One region of the Halomonas sp. BN3-1 genome, then DNA from elsewhere that is predicted to be linked to it. Evidence: riboswitches for the same ligand, from Rfam matches in the RefSeq annotation. Region 1 holds a riboswitch; the other holds the start of a gene.
What was found. Region 1 has a riboswitch for thiamine pyrophosphate ahead of thiC (phosphomethylpyrimidine synthase ThiC). Riboswitches for the same ligand answer to the same signal wherever they lie in the genome.
Positions count from the first base shown of each region.

Region 2: another riboswitch for thiamine pyrophosphate. It lies ahead of C9F12_RS19355 (sodium:solute symporter family protein); the one in region 1 lies ahead of thiC (phosphomethylpyrimidine synthase ThiC).

Region 1 covers NZ_PYVV01000013.1:56,744-60,149, reverse strand. The annotation lists gene thiC (phosphomethylpyrimidine synthase ThiC) at 211-2,163, opposite strand; TPP riboswitch at 2,241-2,375, opposite strand; gene tenA (thiaminase II) at 2,387-3,055, opposite strand; TPP riboswitch at 3,137-3,290, opposite strand; gene mdoH (glucans biosynthesis glucosyltransferase MdoH) at 3,354-3,406, opposite strand, start outside.
Region 2 covers NZ_PYVV01000016.1:95,428-98,833, reverse strand. The annotation lists gene C9F12_RS19365 (diguanylate cyclase) at 1-18, opposite strand, end outside; gene C9F12_RS19360 (hypothetical protein) at 190-978, shown strand; TPP riboswitch at 1,038-1,140, shown strand; gene C9F12_RS19355 (sodium:solute symporter family protein) at 1,221-2,666, shown strand; gene C9F12_RS19350 (LLM class flavin-dependent oxidoreductase) at 2,782-3,406, opposite strand, start outside.

The sequences.
Region 1 (3,406 bases):
GCGAATAACTGGCCTGGGGAGGTAGTCGAACGGCTTTGCTGGTGGATCCGACGAAGCCGTGATGAGCGTCAAGTGCATGAATCTTCGGGTTAGACTTTTGTCTAACTTTGTGCGGCAGAACTGGAACCGGGCGTACAAGACGTGCATCCCCGAGCAGTCGAACGCTGCCCGGGGATGCGCCGGGGAGTGGCTTGTCTCAGACCTCCTTGTTCAGACCTCCTTGTAGAGCTCCGCACCCTGTTCACGGAAGACCCGGGCGCGCTCCTCCATGCCGGCCATGACGGCGTCGCCGTCACCCTCCAGGCCGTTGTCGCGGGCGTAGTCGCGGACCTCCTGGCTGATCTTCATGGAACAGAACTTGGGGCCGCACATGGAGCAGAAGTGGGCCACCTTGGCGGAGTCCTTGGGCAGCGTCTCGTCGTGATAGGCGCGGGCGGTGTCGGGGTCCAGGCCCAGGTTGAACTGGTCCTCCCAGCGGAACTCGAAACGCGCCTTGGACAGGGCGTTGTCGCGGCGCTGGGCGCCGGGATGCCCCTTGGCCAGGTCGGCGGCGTGGGCGGCAATCTTGTAGGTGATGATGCCGGTCTTGACGTCGTCCTTGTCGGGCAGGCCCAGGTGCTCCTTGGGGGTGACGTAGCACAGCATGGCGCAGCCGTACCAGCCGATCATCGCCGCTCCGATGCCCGAGGTGATGTGGTCGTAGCCCGGGGCGATATCGGTCACCAGTGGCCCAAGGGTATAGAAGGGCGCCTCGTCGCAGTACTCGAGCTGCTTGTCCATGTTCTCCTTGACCAGGTGCATGGGCACGTGGCCGGGGCCTTCGATCATCACCTGGACGTCGTGCTTCCAGGAGATATGGGTCAGCTCACCCAGGGTCTTGAGCTCCGCCATCTGGGCCTCGTCGTTGGCGTCGGCCACCGAGCCCGGGCGCAGGCCATCGCCCAGCGAGAAGGCCACGTCGTACTGCTTGCAGATCTCGCAGATTTCCTCGAAGTGGGTGTAGAGGAAGCTTTCCTGGTGATGGTAAAGGCACCACTTGGCCATGATCGAGCCACCGCGGGAGACGATGCCGGTGACCCGGTTGGCGGTCAGCGGCACGTAGCGCAGCAGCACGCCTGCGTGGATGGTGAAGTAGTCCACGCCCTGTTCGGCCTGCTCGATCAGGGTGTCGCGGAACACCTCCCAGGTGAGGTCCTCGGCCACGCCCTTGACCTTCTCCAGCGCCTGATAGAGCGGCACCGTGCCGATCGGTACCGGCGAGTTGCGGATGATCCACTCGCGGGTTTCGTGGATGTTCTGGCCAGTGGACAGATCCATGATGGTATCGGCGCCCCAGCGGATGCCCCAGGTCATCTTCTCGACCTCTTGCTCGATGGAGGAGGTCACCGCCGAGTTGCCCAGATTGCCATTGATCTTCACCAGGAAGTTGCGCCCGATGATCATCGGCTCGGCTTCCGGGTGGTTGATGTTGGCGGGGATGATGGCGCGCCCGGCGGCGACTTCCTGGCGCACGAACTCGGGGGTGATCTCCTCTGGCAGACGGGCGCCGAAGCCCTGCCCGGGGTGCTGGTGGCCGAGGATGCGCTCGACTTCGTCGCTGCCTCGATAGCCATCGGCCAGGGCCTGTCGACGCTGGTTCTCACGGATGGCGATGAACTCCATCTCCGGGGTGATGATGCCGCGCCGGGCATAGTGCAGCTGGGTCACATTGCCGGCGCGGCCATCGGCGCCACGACGTGCGCGGCGCGGCGTTCGGGTCAATTCGAAACGCAGCGGGGCGAGTGTCGGGTCGTTGGCACGCCGGCGACCGTAGTCCGAGGTCGGTCCATCGAGCCATTCGGTGTCGTCGCGCTCCTCGATCCAGGGCCGGCGCAACTCGGCAAGCCCGCGACGCAGGTCGACCTCGACCTGGGGATCGGTGTAGGGGCCGGAGGTATCGTAGACCAGCAGCGGCGGGTTGGCTTCGTCGGCCCCGGAGGTGCGGGTCGCTGACAGCGAAATCTCGCGAAACGGCACCCGCAGGTCGTCGCGGGAGCCCTTTACATAGACCTTGCGCGAACCCGGCAGGGGCGTAACCGCGGCCTGGTCGACCTGGGCGGTCTCGGCCAGGAAGTGCGCACTATGGCGGGGTTTGTTTGAGGAAACGGGTTGATCGAGCGGCATTGGCTTGTCCTTCTCACGGCACTGGGTGCTGTCGTTGTTGTGGGCATCGCGTGAGGAAGGAGGGAGCGTCGTGGCCTGGGCCTTGAGCGCTTGATCCCTACGCTGGTCCTCACCGCGATGCCATGGCATCGGGGTTACCCCCAGATCAGGTTCAACGGGTCCCATGCGCTGCATGATCTCAGCCGCCTCTGGCGGCCCCCCGTCAAGCGTGGTGCTGATTGTGTTAGTCGCTTAGATCGAGCCCCATCTGCCAGAAGTCGATCTCGAGTCGTGTTGCGTCGGCGAAGATCCGTGACAGTCGCGCAAAGCGCTCGCCGGATACCTGGCCAAGCTGATCATCGAGCCAGGCCTGCTCCTGGCGTGCGGCGGCCTGGAAGTCGTCGCTTTCGTACATGGCGATCCAGGCGTCGAAGGGGTTGTCGGCACCGCGCAGGGTGTCCGAACGGGCGTTGAGGTTTCGTGCGATATCGGCGTAGCCGACCATGCAGGGGGCCAGCGCCACGTGCAGGTCCAAGAGGTCGCCGCGGCTGCCGGCGTCCAGCACGTAGCGGGTATAGGCCAGGGTGGCGCGGGCTTCGGGCAGCTCGGCGAGTTCGGCCTCGCCGATGCCCCAGTCGCGGCAGAAGGCGAGATGCAGGCCGAGTTCCACGTCGAGGATGGTCTTCATGCCGTCGAAGGCGCCGCGCAGCTCGTCGAGGCTGTGGCTCTTGTAGGCCGCCAGGGCGTAGGCCCGGGAGAACTGCAGCAGAAACAGATAGTCCTGCTTCAGATAGTGACGGAAGCTGGCGTCGGCCAGTTCACCACGGCCAAGGGCGAGCACGAAGTCGTGTTCGATGTAGGCGTGCCAGTCATCGCGGCAGGCGTCGACAAGATCGGTAAAGCGGTAGCCCATGTTGCCTCCGGTTGGTGCGGGTCCGGAGAGCGGCGGCCAAGGACACGGCGACGAGAAAGGAGGGAGGTGCGCGCGCAGGGGCTGGCACCACCGCCTGATTCCCTACGCCGGTTCAAGGTGTGAAGCCACACCGCACCCGGATCAGGTTCCACGGGATCGGCGCTGGCGGCCGGTGATTCGTCACCCTGGCCCTGCGCCATCTCAGCCGGATTCACCGGCACCCCGTCAAGCGAGTCTGGATCGAGTCTAGCACGGCTTGCCGGGGTGTCCACCAGGGTGAAAGCGGGGTGGATCCGGCTCAGTCGATGGACTTCTCGCCGGAGACCTCCGGCGCCGATTCCGTGCCGTGCT
Region 2 (3,406 bases), on a different contig from region 1:
CCAGGCAAAACGCTCCATGAGGACAACTCCTTGCGTAAGCCCTGCCCTGGACCGGCAGCAGGTCAATACCCTGGCGGCTCGCGTGCCGTCTTCTCTAGCCTATGAAAAGATGCTTATAGATGCCGGGTTATTTCGCTTGCCCGCTTCCACGTTATGCTGGCGTCGCCGACACCGCCGCGGGAGCTGCCCATGAACCACCAGGACCTTGTCGCCATCGAACACGCCCTGACGCTGGCCAATCGCGGGGATACCAGCTGGCTTTGCACGCGTCTGGACACCCTTGCTCCCGCCTTCCCCCACCTGAGCGTCACCAGCGATGCCGATGGCCCCGGGTACGCCGGACAGCCCATCTTGCTGCCCCAGGCCCGGGACGGCGGCGCCTGTCTGGTCAATATCGACAACAACGCCAACGATGGCACCCCCTGCCTGGTCGAGCGCCTGTCACCGAGCAGCGAGACCCTGGTGCACCTGGAGGTCATCCATGCAACGCTCGCCGGCCAGCCATCGCTGATTCGCCGCGTCAGCCTGGGCAGTACGTCCATGAACCTGCAGCGACCCACGCCAACCAGTCCGCTGGTCCAGATCGGCGACGACGTCGTCGAGGTGCTGATCCAGCCGGCCTTGCGTCTGGTGCTGACCGGCCACTCCCCGGTCAATGCCGACCTGGCGCGCCAGGGACAACGGCTCGGCTTCGAAGTCATCCTGTGCGCCCCGGACTACCCCGACACGCATCACTCGACAGCGCCCCTGCCGGCAGGCGTCGAGTTCCAGCGCGCGCCCGCAGCTCCCTTCCTGCGCGGCGGCGGCGGGCACCGACGCACCCTGGTGATGGACGCCACCGACGCCTCGACCATTGCGCGAGCGAGCCGCGAGGCCTGCTGTCATGGCTATCTGGCGATGACTGACATCGATCCAAGCCGAGCGGCGAACTGGCTTTACGATGGCTGGCACAGCCTGCGCACCTCGCCCACCGTCTGACGCCCCGTCGCTGCGGCCAAAGCGCCAATTGACAGCCATCGGAGGCGGTCCTACGCTGTGCGCATTCCTGGGGGAGCCTGACGGCTGAGATTCCGCATCACGCGGTAACCCTTTGAACCTGATCCGGGTCATGCCGGCGAAGGGAAGGATGGTTGCGTTATCTCCTCTTTCTTCCTGTCCGCCGCTCGTCCCGCCTGTCCACCGGTCCCTGCGGACAACGACAAGAAAGAGGTCTTCTTTCGATGATGCTCGATCCCACCTGGACGGCGCTGTGGCTTCTGCTGTGCGCCGCCATCTTTGCCATCCCCGGCCTGATCTATGCCCGACGTCGTCAGGGCGGCCTGGATGACTACATCTCGGCTCGCAACAGCCAGAACACCCGCGCCACGGTGTTGACCCTGGTGGCCACCACCCTGGGCACCTGGATCCTGTTCGGCCCCGCCCAGGCGGCCACCTGGGGCGGCATCGGCGCCGTACTCGGCTATGCGCTGGGTTCCATGGTCCCGCGCCTGGTGATGATCCCGCTGGGACGACGCATGCGTGAGCTGATCCCCGAAGGCCACGGCCTTACCGAGTTCGTGATCCATCGCTACGGGCGCACCATGTACGCCTTCACCCTGACGATCATGCTGTTCTATCTGTTCATCTCGCTGGCGGCAGGCCTCACCGCAATCGCCCATATGGTCACCCTGCTGGCGCCGATCCCGCTGTGGCTGACCGCCTGCGTAGTGATGATCGCGACCCTGCTCTACACCTTCTACGGCGGCCTGCGCACCACCATCTTCACCGACAAGGTACAGATGCTGGTGATCCTGCCGTTGCTGGCGCTGCTGCTGGTGTTCGGCTGGCAGGCCGCCGGCGGCGTCGCGCCGACGCTCGAGGGCCTGCAGGAACGTGCGCCTCAGTTGCTGGATGTCACCGATGCCGGTGGCCTGCGTGCCGGCCTGACGTTCTTTATCGCGGTGATGCTGACCGGCCTGTTCTACCAGGGTACCTGGCAACGCATCTACGCCGCCCGGGACAGCAAGGTGCTGCGGCGGGGCTTCTGGATCGCAGGGCTGTTCAACTTTCCGGTGATCGTGCTGATGGGCCTGTTCGGCCTGGCGTTCGTCGGCCTCGGGCTCGAGGGAGACGGCTCGGTGGCGCTGTTCAGCGTGCTGCTGTCCGAGGTGCCGCTGTGGTTCGCCCTGGCCCTGATTCCGCTGGGTCTGGCCCTGGTGATGAGCAGCGCCGACACCACCGTCAACGCCACCTCCAGCATCATCGCCGTCGACATGCACCGGCTGCTGCCCCAGGCCAGCGAAGCCACCCTGATGCGCCTGGCACGCTGGCTGATCGTCGCCGCAGCGGTGCCGGTGACCTGGGTGGCAGCCCAGGGCTACAGCGTGCTCTATCTGTTCCTGCTGGCGGACCTGCTGTGCTCGGCGGCGGCCTTCCCGGTGTTCTTCGGTCTGTTCAATCGCCGCTACGACGGGCGCAACGCGGTCCTCAGCACCGCTGCAGGGCTGGTCGCCGGGCTGGCGATGTTCCCGTCTCCCAGCGGCGGTACCGCCACCCTGCTGGAATCCTTCCTGCTGGCGGCCTTCGTGCCGGTGCTAGTCTCGCTGGTGCTGATGAAGCTGCTGCCATCCCGCCAGGACTATGACTTCACCCGCATGGGCAGTCTGGTGCGGCGTTTCCAGAGCTGACACCGCCACGCTGACAGCCTGGCAAGGCGTGATAAAAAACAGCGGGACGTGCTGACGCGTCCCGCTGTTGTCGTTTCAAGGCCTGGCGATCAGGGGCCCTGGCAGTTCCGGCTCATCAGCGCTCGGGACGCGCCAGCCCCAGGTGGTCGCGCAGGGTGCGGCCCTGGTACTCGCGTCGAAACAGCCCGCGGCGCTGCAGTTCCGGTACCACTTGTTCGACCACGTCCTCGATGCTGTCCGGCAGCGACGGCGGCATCAGGTTGAAGCCGTCCGCCCCGCCCTGCTCGACCCAGCGCTGCATCTCGTCGGCGATACGCTCCGGGGTGCCGACCATGGTGCAGTGGCCGCCACCGGCGGCGAGCCGTCCCAGCAACTGGCGCAGCGTCGGTCGTTCGCTCTCGATGATCCGCAGAATCGTGGCGTAGCGCCCCTTGGGCCCGCTGAAGGCCTCCAGTGGCGGCAACTCGGGCACCGGGGCATCCAATTCCCAGTCGCTCACGTCCTGACCGATGAACTGACTCAACTGGCGCCGGGAGCTGTCCACCGGCAACAGTTCGTCGAGCTCCCTCTGCTTGCGTCTGGCCTCCTCTTCGGTGGAGCCGACGTAGGTGACAAGCCCCGGCATGATCGCGACCTTCGGTCTGCCCGCGGCCTTTACCCTGGCCTGAAGATCGCTGTAGTAGGCCTGGGCCGAGGGCAGATCGTAGGCCACCGCGTAGATGGCCTCTGCGTAGCGCGCG